DNA from 3 places in the Bradyrhizobium sp. 191 genome. Region 2 is predicted to be linked to each of the others. Evidence: predicted binding sites of a transcription regulator. Region 2 holds the regulator's gene; each other region holds the start of a gene.
What was found. The regulator HrcA, encoded in region 2, represses chaperone genes, less so after heat shock. The targets are predictions, from matches to a motif close to GTTAGCACTCNCNNNNNGNGAGTGCTAAC.
Positions count from the first base shown of each region.

Region 1: the regulator HrcA is predicted to act here: its motif matches at 1,706-1,734, upstream of groES (co-chaperone GroES).
Region 3: the regulator HrcA is predicted to act here: its motif matches at 1,143-1,171, upstream of IVB23_RS35555 (co-chaperone GroES).

Region 1 is NZ_CP064692.1:3,246,689-3,249,963, forward strand. It holds partial or broken gene IVB23_RS14970 (IS701 family transposase) at 1-611, opposite strand, end outside; partial or broken gene IVB23_RS14975 (transposase) at 811-933, shown strand; gene groES (co-chaperone GroES) at 1,778-2,092, shown strand; gene groL (chaperonin GroEL) at 2,178-3,275, shown strand, end outside.
Region 2 is NZ_CP064692.1:4,533,654-4,536,928, reverse strand. It holds gene IVB23_RS21100 (hypothetical protein) at 1-475, shown strand, start outside; gene grpE (nucleotide exchange factor GrpE) at 605-1,222, opposite strand; gene hrcA (heat-inducible transcriptional repressor HrcA) at 1,319-2,407, opposite strand; gene rph (ribonuclease PH) at 2,576-3,275, shown strand, end outside.
Region 3 is NZ_CP064692.1:7,577,002-7,580,276, reverse strand. It holds gene IVB23_RS35565 (tetratricopeptide repeat protein) at 1-421, shown strand, start outside; gene IVB23_RS35560 (usg protein) at 552-839, opposite strand; gene IVB23_RS35555 (co-chaperone GroES) at 1,215-1,529, shown strand; gene groL (chaperonin GroEL) at 1,575-3,215, shown strand.

The DNA of each region.
Region 1 (3,275 bases), 1.3 Mb from region 2:
CCGTATCCTGAATCGGCAAGCACACAGCCGAAACGCACGCCGGAGGCGATGACACGATCGATTTCTTCGATCGCGATCTCCGGCTTTGTTAGAGCGATCTGCCGATCCTTCGGCACGTGGGCTCGCCTCATGCGCTCGGGATCGTTCGTCCAGGTCTCGGGTAGAAATAGCCGCAGCCCGACCATCACCGGCACTTCGCGCGAGGCCAGCGTCACCGAGACCAGAGACTGACAGTTGGCTGTCTTGCCAAGGGCTGAAGCGTATTGCGGCGCCACGCCGACCGAGCGCTCCCCCTTCTTCGGCAGCGCCGTATCGTCGATGATCAGCCAGGCGGCATCACTGCCAACCATCTTGTCGGCCTCGGCAAGCAGGACGTTCTCCAGCGGGGCCGCATCCCATACACCACTTGCTATGAAGTGATGCAGCTGGTCGTAGCCGACCTGTCCGTCGCGCGCTGCCATGGGCTGGATGCTCTTGCGATCGCCGGAGCCAATCAGTCCCGCCACATAGGCTGGGCACATCTGCCGCCGAGCCTTGTGACCCAATCGATCCAAAAACGGCTCCAGAAAGCGTCCAAGCTCCTTCCGCCAATCCGATCTCCCGCCTCCCATGGTCGGCCCCTCCACAAGCCGACAACCCATGAGTCACAAAAAAACTGATTTGGGAATCCCGCGCAGCTTAAACTCTGCCAAAGTAGTGCTAGTTTCGGAGCCCGTATCCCTCCGGCGGCGCCCGGCGGCGGCCGCCTTGTGTGGTTTGAGAGGCGGCCGGGGATTTGATCTTAAGTCTAGCTTTAAGGTCACGTGGCGAATGCAGGCCAATGCGTTCGGCGCCGAACGTCGGCGGCGATGGAGTTGCGACGAGAAGGTTCGTTATGTCGGAGAGACCTTGCAGGCTGGCGAGACGGTCTGCGGCGTCGCGCGCCGGTACGGGTGGCTCACAGCCTGCTGTTCACCAGGCGTCGACAAGCGCACCAGGGGCGACCGGGCGGAGATTCCGTGCCAGCTCTTGTTCCTGTCGAGATCACACCGACGCTGGCTCCGGTATTGATCAGCACGCCGCCACCGGCGTCTTCGCAGCTCGCAAATCGCTTCAGGATTTAGTTGAACGCCTTGCCAGGTCATGGCCGCGGGACAGTTTGGCAAGCTGTTCGCGCATATAGACCTGTCGCGATGCGGGCAGAGGCCCTTTCGCGCAAACCGGGGACATCGGCGCGCTCGCTGTCTGGAGCACGGGCGTCCGTCCAGCAGCGACTTCGGCGCGCAAAGGTGATCTGAAACTGGACGAGGTGCCGAACGATCTGAGCACGTTCTTGCGCTAGCTCTCGCAGCCAGCGTTGCCTAGCTTCGACTTGCTGAGCGCTATCGGATCATCGATCAAGCGGAGCGATACCTCCAATTCCCGACCTCTGCGTTAGGTTCTAAACGCATCGCAATCTTAGAACGAAGTCAGCCGACGATTCGCATTTGAACCGGCACCAGATCGGCGGGCCTTTACCATCACGAATTTAGGGCGGAGGAATTGAACTGGTAGTGACATTAGGTCGAGAGACAGAGCCGTACGGTCACTCAGAAGAAGGTCGACGCTCGGCGGCAAACTCGAAGAGGTCTGGGTAAGCTCCCACAGAGATCCCGCGCGCCCGGCCGATTTTCCTCCTACAAACACTTGTTCCCCAAAAAATCGGTCCTATTTCAGCTGCGCCTGCGTTGGCACTCGCGGGCAGCGATTGCTAGCAATCGTGAAATCTTCAACTGATGTAAATGCTTAGGAGATCTGCATGGAATTCCGTCCGCTTCACGACCGCGTCGTGGTCAAGCGCATCGACGCAGAAGAAAAGACCGCTGGCGGCATCATCATTCCGGACACTGCCAAGGAAAAGCCTTCGCAAGGTGAAGTCATCGCCGTCGGCCCCGGCGGCCGCGACGAGAGCGGCAAGCTGATCCCGATCGACGTCCTGGTCGGCGACCGCGTCCTGTTCGGCAAGTGGTCAGGCACCGAGGTCAAGATCGACGGCCAGGAGCTGTTGATCATGAAGGAGAGCGACATCCTGGGCGTTCTCACGGACGCGTCCGCCAAGAAGAAGGCGGCCTAAACCATCGCTCGCACCGCTCATCCTGAGGAGCGCCTGCTGGGCGTCGCCAAGGGTGAGACCAAGTAAAACATTCAGGAAAACCCACATGTCAGCCAAAGAAGTCAAGTTCGGCGTAGACGCCCGCGACCGCATGTTGCGCGGCGTCGAAATTCTCAACAACGCGGTAAAGGTCACCCTCGGTCCAAAGGGCCGCAACGTGGTGCTCGAGAAGTCATTCGGCGCTCCCCGCATCACCAAGGACGGCGTCACCGTCGCCAAGGAGATCGAGCTCGACGACAAGTTCGAGAACATGGGCGCGCAGATGGTGCGCGAAGTCGCCTCCAAGTCGGCTGACGCGGCCGGCGACGGCACCACCACTGCAACCGTGCTCGCGGCTGCGATCGTTCGTGAAGGCGCCAAGTCGGTTGCTGCCGGCATGAACCCGATGGACCTGAAGCGTGGTATCGACCTGGCCGTGGAAGCCGTGGTCGCCGACCTCGTCAAGAACTCCAAGAAGGTCACCTCGAACGACGAGATCGCCCAGGTCGGCACCATCTCCGCCAACGGCGATGCCGAAATCGGCAAGTTCCTCTCCGACGCCATGAAGAAGGTCGGCAACGAGGGCGTCATCACCGTCGAGGAAGCCAAGTCGCTCGAAACCGAACTCGACGTCGTCGAGGGCATGCAGTTCGACCGTGGGTACATCTCGCCCTACTTCGTCACCAACGCCGACAAGATGCGCGTTGAAATGGAAGATGCTTACGTTCTCATCAACGAAAAGAAGCTATCTCAGTTGAATGAATTGCTTCCCTTGTTGGAAGCCGTGGTGCAGAGCGGCAAACCGCTAGTGATTATCGCCGAAGACGTCGAAGGCGAAGCTCTTGCCACCCTGGTCGTCAACCGTCTCCGCGGCGGCCTGAAGGTCGCGGCCGTCAAGGCTCCGGGCTTCGGCGATCGCCGCAAGGCCATGCTGCAGGACATCGCGGTTCTGACCGGTGGTCAGGCGATCTCGGAAGATCTCGGCATCAAGATGGAGAATGTCACGCTCGCCATGCTCGGTCGCGCCAAGAAGGTGATGATCGACAAGGAAAACACCACCATCGTCAGCGGGGCCGGCAAGAAGGCCGACATCGAGGCGCGCGTTTCGCAGATCAAGGCGCAGATCGAGGAAACCACCTCGGACTACGACCGTGAGAAGCTCCAG
Region 2 (3,275 bases):
GCAGGTCTCGGCTGAAGAGCAGATCGCGCTGATGCCGTTCAAGATCACCGATCTCGCCAACTTCAAGGACATCCGAACGCTCGCGCCGGGCAGCAGCATCATCCTCGCCGACGGCGATGAGAGCACGGGTTACGAGTCGAAGCCGTTCATGATTCTCGGCGTGATCGGCGCCACCCCGCAGCAGGCCGACGACCGCGCCCGCTTCGCCCAGGAGGCGGCGCTCCAGATTCCCGGCGTGCGCGAGTCGCGCATCACCATGTCCGAGCCGATTCGCATCAACGGCCAGCAGGGTTTCGAGACCCGGATCGACGGCGTCAGCGGCAAGGACAAGATCCCTGTGACCGTGGTGCAGTGGATCCGCTTCTCGACTGGCGGCGCATCATTGCGCATCATCGCCAGCGCCCCACGCGACCAGTGGCTGCCCGCCTTCACCCGCTTTCGCGCCGTTCGCGACGGCATCCAGCCGAAGGGATAGCTGCATCCGCAAGCGAGATGCGCTCCCTCCCTCGCTTGCTTGCGGGAGGCTTGGAGAGCGCTGTCTCACCAGCGAAGACTCTCCCAGAGGAGAGCCTCAACCGGCCGCTTTGCGCACCATGAGGATCGATCAGTTCGGCGCGCCATTCGATTCATTGTTGTTGGCAGCGGGAGTTGCCTTCGCACCGCCCTTGGCGACACCGACCAGCGCCGGGCGCAGCACGCGCTCGCCGATGGTGTAGCCGGCCTGCATAACCTGCACCACGGTGCCTGACGGCACCGACGCATCGGGTACTTCGTACATCGCCTGGTGGAAATTCGGGTCGAACTTCTGGCCCTGCGGATCGAGCTTCTTCACGCCATGCTTCTCGAGCGCGCTGTGCAGCGAGCGCTCGGTCAACTCGACACCCTCGATCAGCGCCGTGAGGCCGGGATCGGCCGCAGCACGCGCTTCGGCCGGAACGGCATCGAGCGCACGCTGGAGATTGTCGGCGATGTCCAGCACGTCGCGGGCAAAGCCGGTGATGCCGTAGAGGCGCGCGTCGGCGACCTCCTTCGTGGTGCGCTTGCGCAGATTCTCCATCTCGGCCAGCGTCCGCAGCATGCGGTCGCGCGCCTCGGCCGCTTCCTTCTGCAACGTTTCGACCGAGCCCGGCTCGGGATCGTCGGGCATGATGTAGGGCTTTGACACCACGGGCTCGGGCGTCGGCGCGGTCGTGTCTTCGGGTTGCCGGTCTCGATCGGTCATCGGCTCTAATCTCGAACTCGTTTCCAGGGATTGTTGGCCCGGATATCGTGCCTTAGCTTGCGAAAATCAAGCGCCTGTGATCGGAGGAGGCGCCGGTCAGCCCCCCAAGAGGCGGCTGACGATGCGGGCGGCGTAGTCCACGGTCGTGATCACGCGGGCATAATTCAGCCGCGTCGGCCCGATCACGCCGAGAACGCCGACGATGTGGCCGGCGGCATCCCGATAGGGCGAGATGATGGTGGAGGACCCCGACAGCGAGAACAGCTTGTTCTCGCTGCCGATGAAGATGCGCACGCCCTCGGCGGTCTCGGCCCGGCCGAGCAGGTCGATCACGCCCCGCTTGGTCTCGAGGTCGTCGAACAACAGGCGAACGCGCTCCAGATCCTCCAGCGCATGCAGATCTTCGAGCAGATTGGCATGGCCGCGAACGATGAGCTGGCGATCCTCGTTCTCGCCGCCGGACCAGCTGGCGATGCCGGCCGAGATAACTTTCTGCGTCAGCTGATCGAGCTCGGCACGGGCCTCTCCAAGGGCCGTCTCGAGCTCGAGCCGCGCCTCGGCCAGCGTGCGGCCGCGGATCCGCGCATTGAGGAAATTCCCGGCTTCGGTGAGCGCCGAGGAGGGAACCCCGGGCGGCAGCGCCAGCACGCGGTTTTCCACCTGGCCGTCCTCGCCGACGAGGATGACCAGCGCTTTCTCGGGTTCCAGGCGGACGAATTCGATGTGCTTCAGCCGCGCATTGGATTTTGGCGTCAACACGACGGCGGCGGCCCGGGTGAGGCCGGAGAGCCGCATCAAGGCCTCGTCCAGCGCCGCCTCGACCGACTGCGCCTCGCCGACCGAGGAGAGCTGGCTCTGGATCGACTGCCGCTCGGCCTCGTTGAGGTCGCCGACCTGCATCAGGGCATCGACGAAGAAGCGCAGGCCGAGTTCCGTCGGCAACCGGCCGGCGGAGGTGTGCGGGGCATAGATCAGGCCGAGCTGTTCCAGATCCGCCATGACGTTACGGACCGAGGCCGGCGACAGCGGCATGGCGATCAGGCGGGAAATGTTGCGCGAGCCGACAGGCTCGCCGGTCGCGAGGTAGCTTTCGACAATTTGACGAAAGATGTCGCGGGAACGCTCGTTGAGCTGGGCAAGGCCTGCGCGCGGCGCGATCAGATGGATCGGATCGTGATGGGCCACAGACGGTAACTCCTCTCAGATACTCGTAATTTGTCTATCCCGGGCACTTCTGACAAGCGTGGTGTTTGCGGCCGCGAAATCAGGGGGTGAAAAAGCCTTGCCGCCCATCCCCGCCGCACCTACAAGCACCGCGAGCAGCCTTTTCCCGTGAGTTTTGGAGGATTTCCCATGCGGCCAAGCCGCCGTGCGCCCGACGAATTGCGCCCCGTGACGCTGGAGCGCGGCGTGGTGAAATATGCGGAAGGTTCGTGCCTGGTGAAATTCGGCGACACCCATGTGCTGGTCACCGCCACGCTGGAGGACCGCCTGCCGCCGTGGCTGAAGGGCCAGGGCCGCGGCTGGGTCACCGCCGAATACGGCATGCTGCCGCGCGCGACCTCGGAACGGACCCGCCGCGAGGCCTCCGCCGGCAAGCAGAGCGGCCGCACCGTCGAGATCCAGCGCCTGATCGGCCGCTCGCTCCGCACCATCATCAATCTCGAAGCGCTCGGCGAGCGCCAGATCACGGTCGATTGCGACGTGCTCCAGGCCGACGGCGGCACGCGCACGGCCTCGATCACGGGCGCCTGGGTCGCACTCGCCGACTGCGTCAACTGGATGAAGGCGCGGAACATGGTCAAGGCCAACGTGCTGCGCGACAACGTCGCCGCGATCTCCTGCGGCATCTACAACGGCACGCCGGTGCTCGACCTCGACTACGCCGAGGATTCCGAAGCCGAGACCGACGCCAATTTCGTCATGACCGGCGATGGCCGCATCATCGAGGTGCAGGGCACCGCGGAACGCGAGCCGTTCACCGAAGCCGAGCTGCTGGCGCTGATGGCGCTGGCCCGCAAGGGCGTCGCGCGTCTGGTGGACTTGCAGAAAC
Region 3 (3,275 bases), 3.0 Mb from region 2:
TCGATTGCCGGCCGAACGCGTCGATCTGCTCGGAGCCACCTTGCGGAGCGAACATCTGGTATCGTTCAATCGCGTCGACATTGCGCTCGACCCGTTCCCGCAGAACGGCGGCGTCAGCACGTTGGAGGCCCTGCAGATGGGGGTGCCCGTGGTGGCGAAGCTCGGGAACAGTCTGCCCAGCCGTGCCGCCGGCGCCATCCTCTCCGCGCTTGGCTTGCCGGACTGGGTCGCAGACAGCGAGGAGGCATATGTCGAGATCGCAGTCGGCCGCGCGGCGCGGATCGGCGATCTCGATCGATTACGCCGCGAACTGCCCGCACAGATCAACGCTGCGGCCGCCGGCAACCCCGTCTCATACGCGCGAGCCGTGGACGACGCCTATCGCGCGATGTGGAAACGCTATTGCAGCGGCGGGGTCTGATTGCGTGATTTCGTAGGGTGGATTAGCCGAAGGCGTAATCCACCATTTCTGCTTCGGCGGACAGACATGCGGTGGATTACGCCAGCGACAGCGCTTCGCGCCGTCGCGGGCTAATCCACCCTACGCTGCCTCAATGCAGCCGGAACACGCCATCCACAGCGCGCAGCTCGGCCGGCTTGATCAGCTTGGAATGCGCCACCGTGACCGAATGGAGGGGGCCATCGAGCTTTTCCTGCCAGAACGCCAGGAAATCCTTCAGCGCCGGAAATTTCGGAAACATGTCGTAGTTCTGCCAGACGTAGGTCTGGAGCAGCGAAGGATGATCCGGCATCCGATAGAGAATTTGCGCCGTCGTCAGTCCGTAGCCCAGCATCTGCTTCCGGAAATCCTCGGAAACGCCCCCGCTCCGCAGTCCCATGCCAAACCTCCTTTGCAGGAGCGCATTCGGGGGTGGCTTGCTCGGTGCCCCGGGAGCCACCCGGAATCGATGCGCTCACATGAGAGAAATGTGACGCAAACTGACAACCCATCTCAAGCCTAAAAGTTTAACAAGCTGTTGAAATTCAATGCGTTAGCAGCAGATACAGCTCCGTGCTAATACGGGCTTGGCGTCGGTTAACGATGGCAAAGAGATTCTGGCAGTCCGCGCTTTCGGCTGCTAATTTTTCTGCTAGAAGGCCTTGCCCCCGCAAAATTCCTGGCTTATCTCAGCCTCGCCTGTGCTAGCACTCGCGGGCAACGACTGCTAACAATCTCAAAATCCTCAACACGTGCAATTGCTTAGGAGGACTGCATGAAATTCCGTCCGCTTCACGACCGCGTCGTGGTCAAGCGCATCGACGCAGAAGAGAAGACCGCTGGCGGCATCATCATTCCCGACACTGCCAAGGAAAAGCCCTCCCAGGGCGAAATCGTCGCCGTTGGCCCGGGTGGCCGCGACGAGTCCGGCAAGCTGATCCCGATCGACCTGAAGGTCGGCGACCGCGTGCTGTTTGGCAAGTGGTCCGGCACCGAGGTCAAGATCGACGGCCAGGACCTGCTGATCATGAAGGAGAGCGACGTGATGGGCGTTCTCGAGGTCAGCGAGTCCAAGAAGAAGGCGGCCTAAGAGCCCCCTCTCCCTCCAGTCAAATCATTCCAAGGAAAAATCCAGATGGCAGCCAAAGAAGTCAAATTCTCGGTCGATGCGCGCGACAAGATGCTGCGCGGCGTCGACATTCTCGCCAACGCGGTGAAGGTCACGCTCGGCCCGAAGGGCCGCAACGTCGTGCTCGACAAGTCGTTCGGCGCTCCCCGCATCACCAAGGACGGCGTCACCGTCGCCAAGGAGATCGAGCTCGAGGACAAGTTCGAGAACATGGGCGCCCAGATGGTGCGCGAAGTCGCCTCCAAGTCCGCTGATGCGGCCGGCGACGGCACCACCACCGCCACCGTGCTGGCCCAGGCGATCGTGCGCGAAGGCGCCAAGTCGGTCGCCGCCGGCATGAACCCGATGGACCTCAAGCGCGGCATCGACCTCGCGGTCGAGGCGGTCGTTGCGGACCTCCAGAAGAACTCCAAGAAGGTCACCTCGAACGACGAGATCGCCCAGGTCGGCACCATCTCGGCCAACGGCGACCAGGAGATCGGCAAGTTCCTCTCCGACGCCATGAAGAAGGTCGGCAACGAGGGTGTCATCACCGTCGAGGAAGCCAAGTCGCTCGAAACCGAGCTCGACGTCGTCGAGGGCATGCAGTTCGACCGCGGCTACATCTCGCCCTACTTCGTCACCAACGCCGACAAGATGCGCGTTGAGATGGACGACGCCTACATCCTCATCAACGAGAAGAAGCTCTCCTCGCTGAACGAGCTGCTGCCGCTGCTCGAGGCCGTGGTGCAGACCGGCAAGCCGCTGGTCATCGTCGCCGAGGACGTCGAAGGCGAGGCCCTCGCGACCCTCGTCGTGAACCGCCTGCGTGGCGGCCTGAAGGTCGCGGCCGTCAAGGCTCCGGGCTTCGGCGATCGCCGCAAGGCCATGCTGCAGGACATCGCGATCCTGACCGGCGGCCAGGCGATCTCGGAAGATCTCGGCATCAAGCTCGAGAACGTCACCCTCAACATGCTCGGTCGCGCCAAGAAGGTGATGATCGACAAGGAGAACACCACGATCGTCAACGGGGCCGGCAAGAAGGCCGACATCGAGGCGCGCGTGGCCCAGATCAAGGCGCAGATCGAGGAGACCACCTCGGACTACGACCGCGAGAAGCTCCAGGAGCGTCTCGCCAAGCTCGCGGGCGGCGTCGCGGTGATCCGCGTCGGCGGCGCGACCGAGGTCGAGGTGAAGGAGCGCAAGGATCGCGTTGATGACGCGATGCATGCGACCCGCGCGGCCGTGGAAGAAGGCATCGTCCCGGGCGGCGGCGTCGCCCTGCTCCGTGCCTCCGAGCAGCTCAAGGGCCTGCGCACCAAGAACGACGACCAGAAGACTGGCGTCGAGATCGTGCGCAAGGCGCTGTCGGCCCCCGCTCGCCAGATCGCGATCAACGCCGGTGAAGACGGCTCGGTGATCGTCGGCAAGATCCTGGAGAACAAGGCCTACAATTACGGCTTCGACTCCCAGACCGGCGAATATGCCGATCTCGTCAAGAAGGGCATCATCGACCCGACCAAGGTGGTCCGTACCGCGATCCAGAACGCTGCCTCGGTTGCCGCGCTCCTGATCACCACGGAGGCCATGGTCGCCGAGCTGCCCAAGAAGGGCGGCGCCGGCCCCGCAATGCCCCCGGGCGGCGGCATGGGCGGCATGGACTTCTGAGGTCCAACCATCTCAAGAACTACGAAACCCCGGCAGCGATGCCGGGGTTTTTGTTTGGGG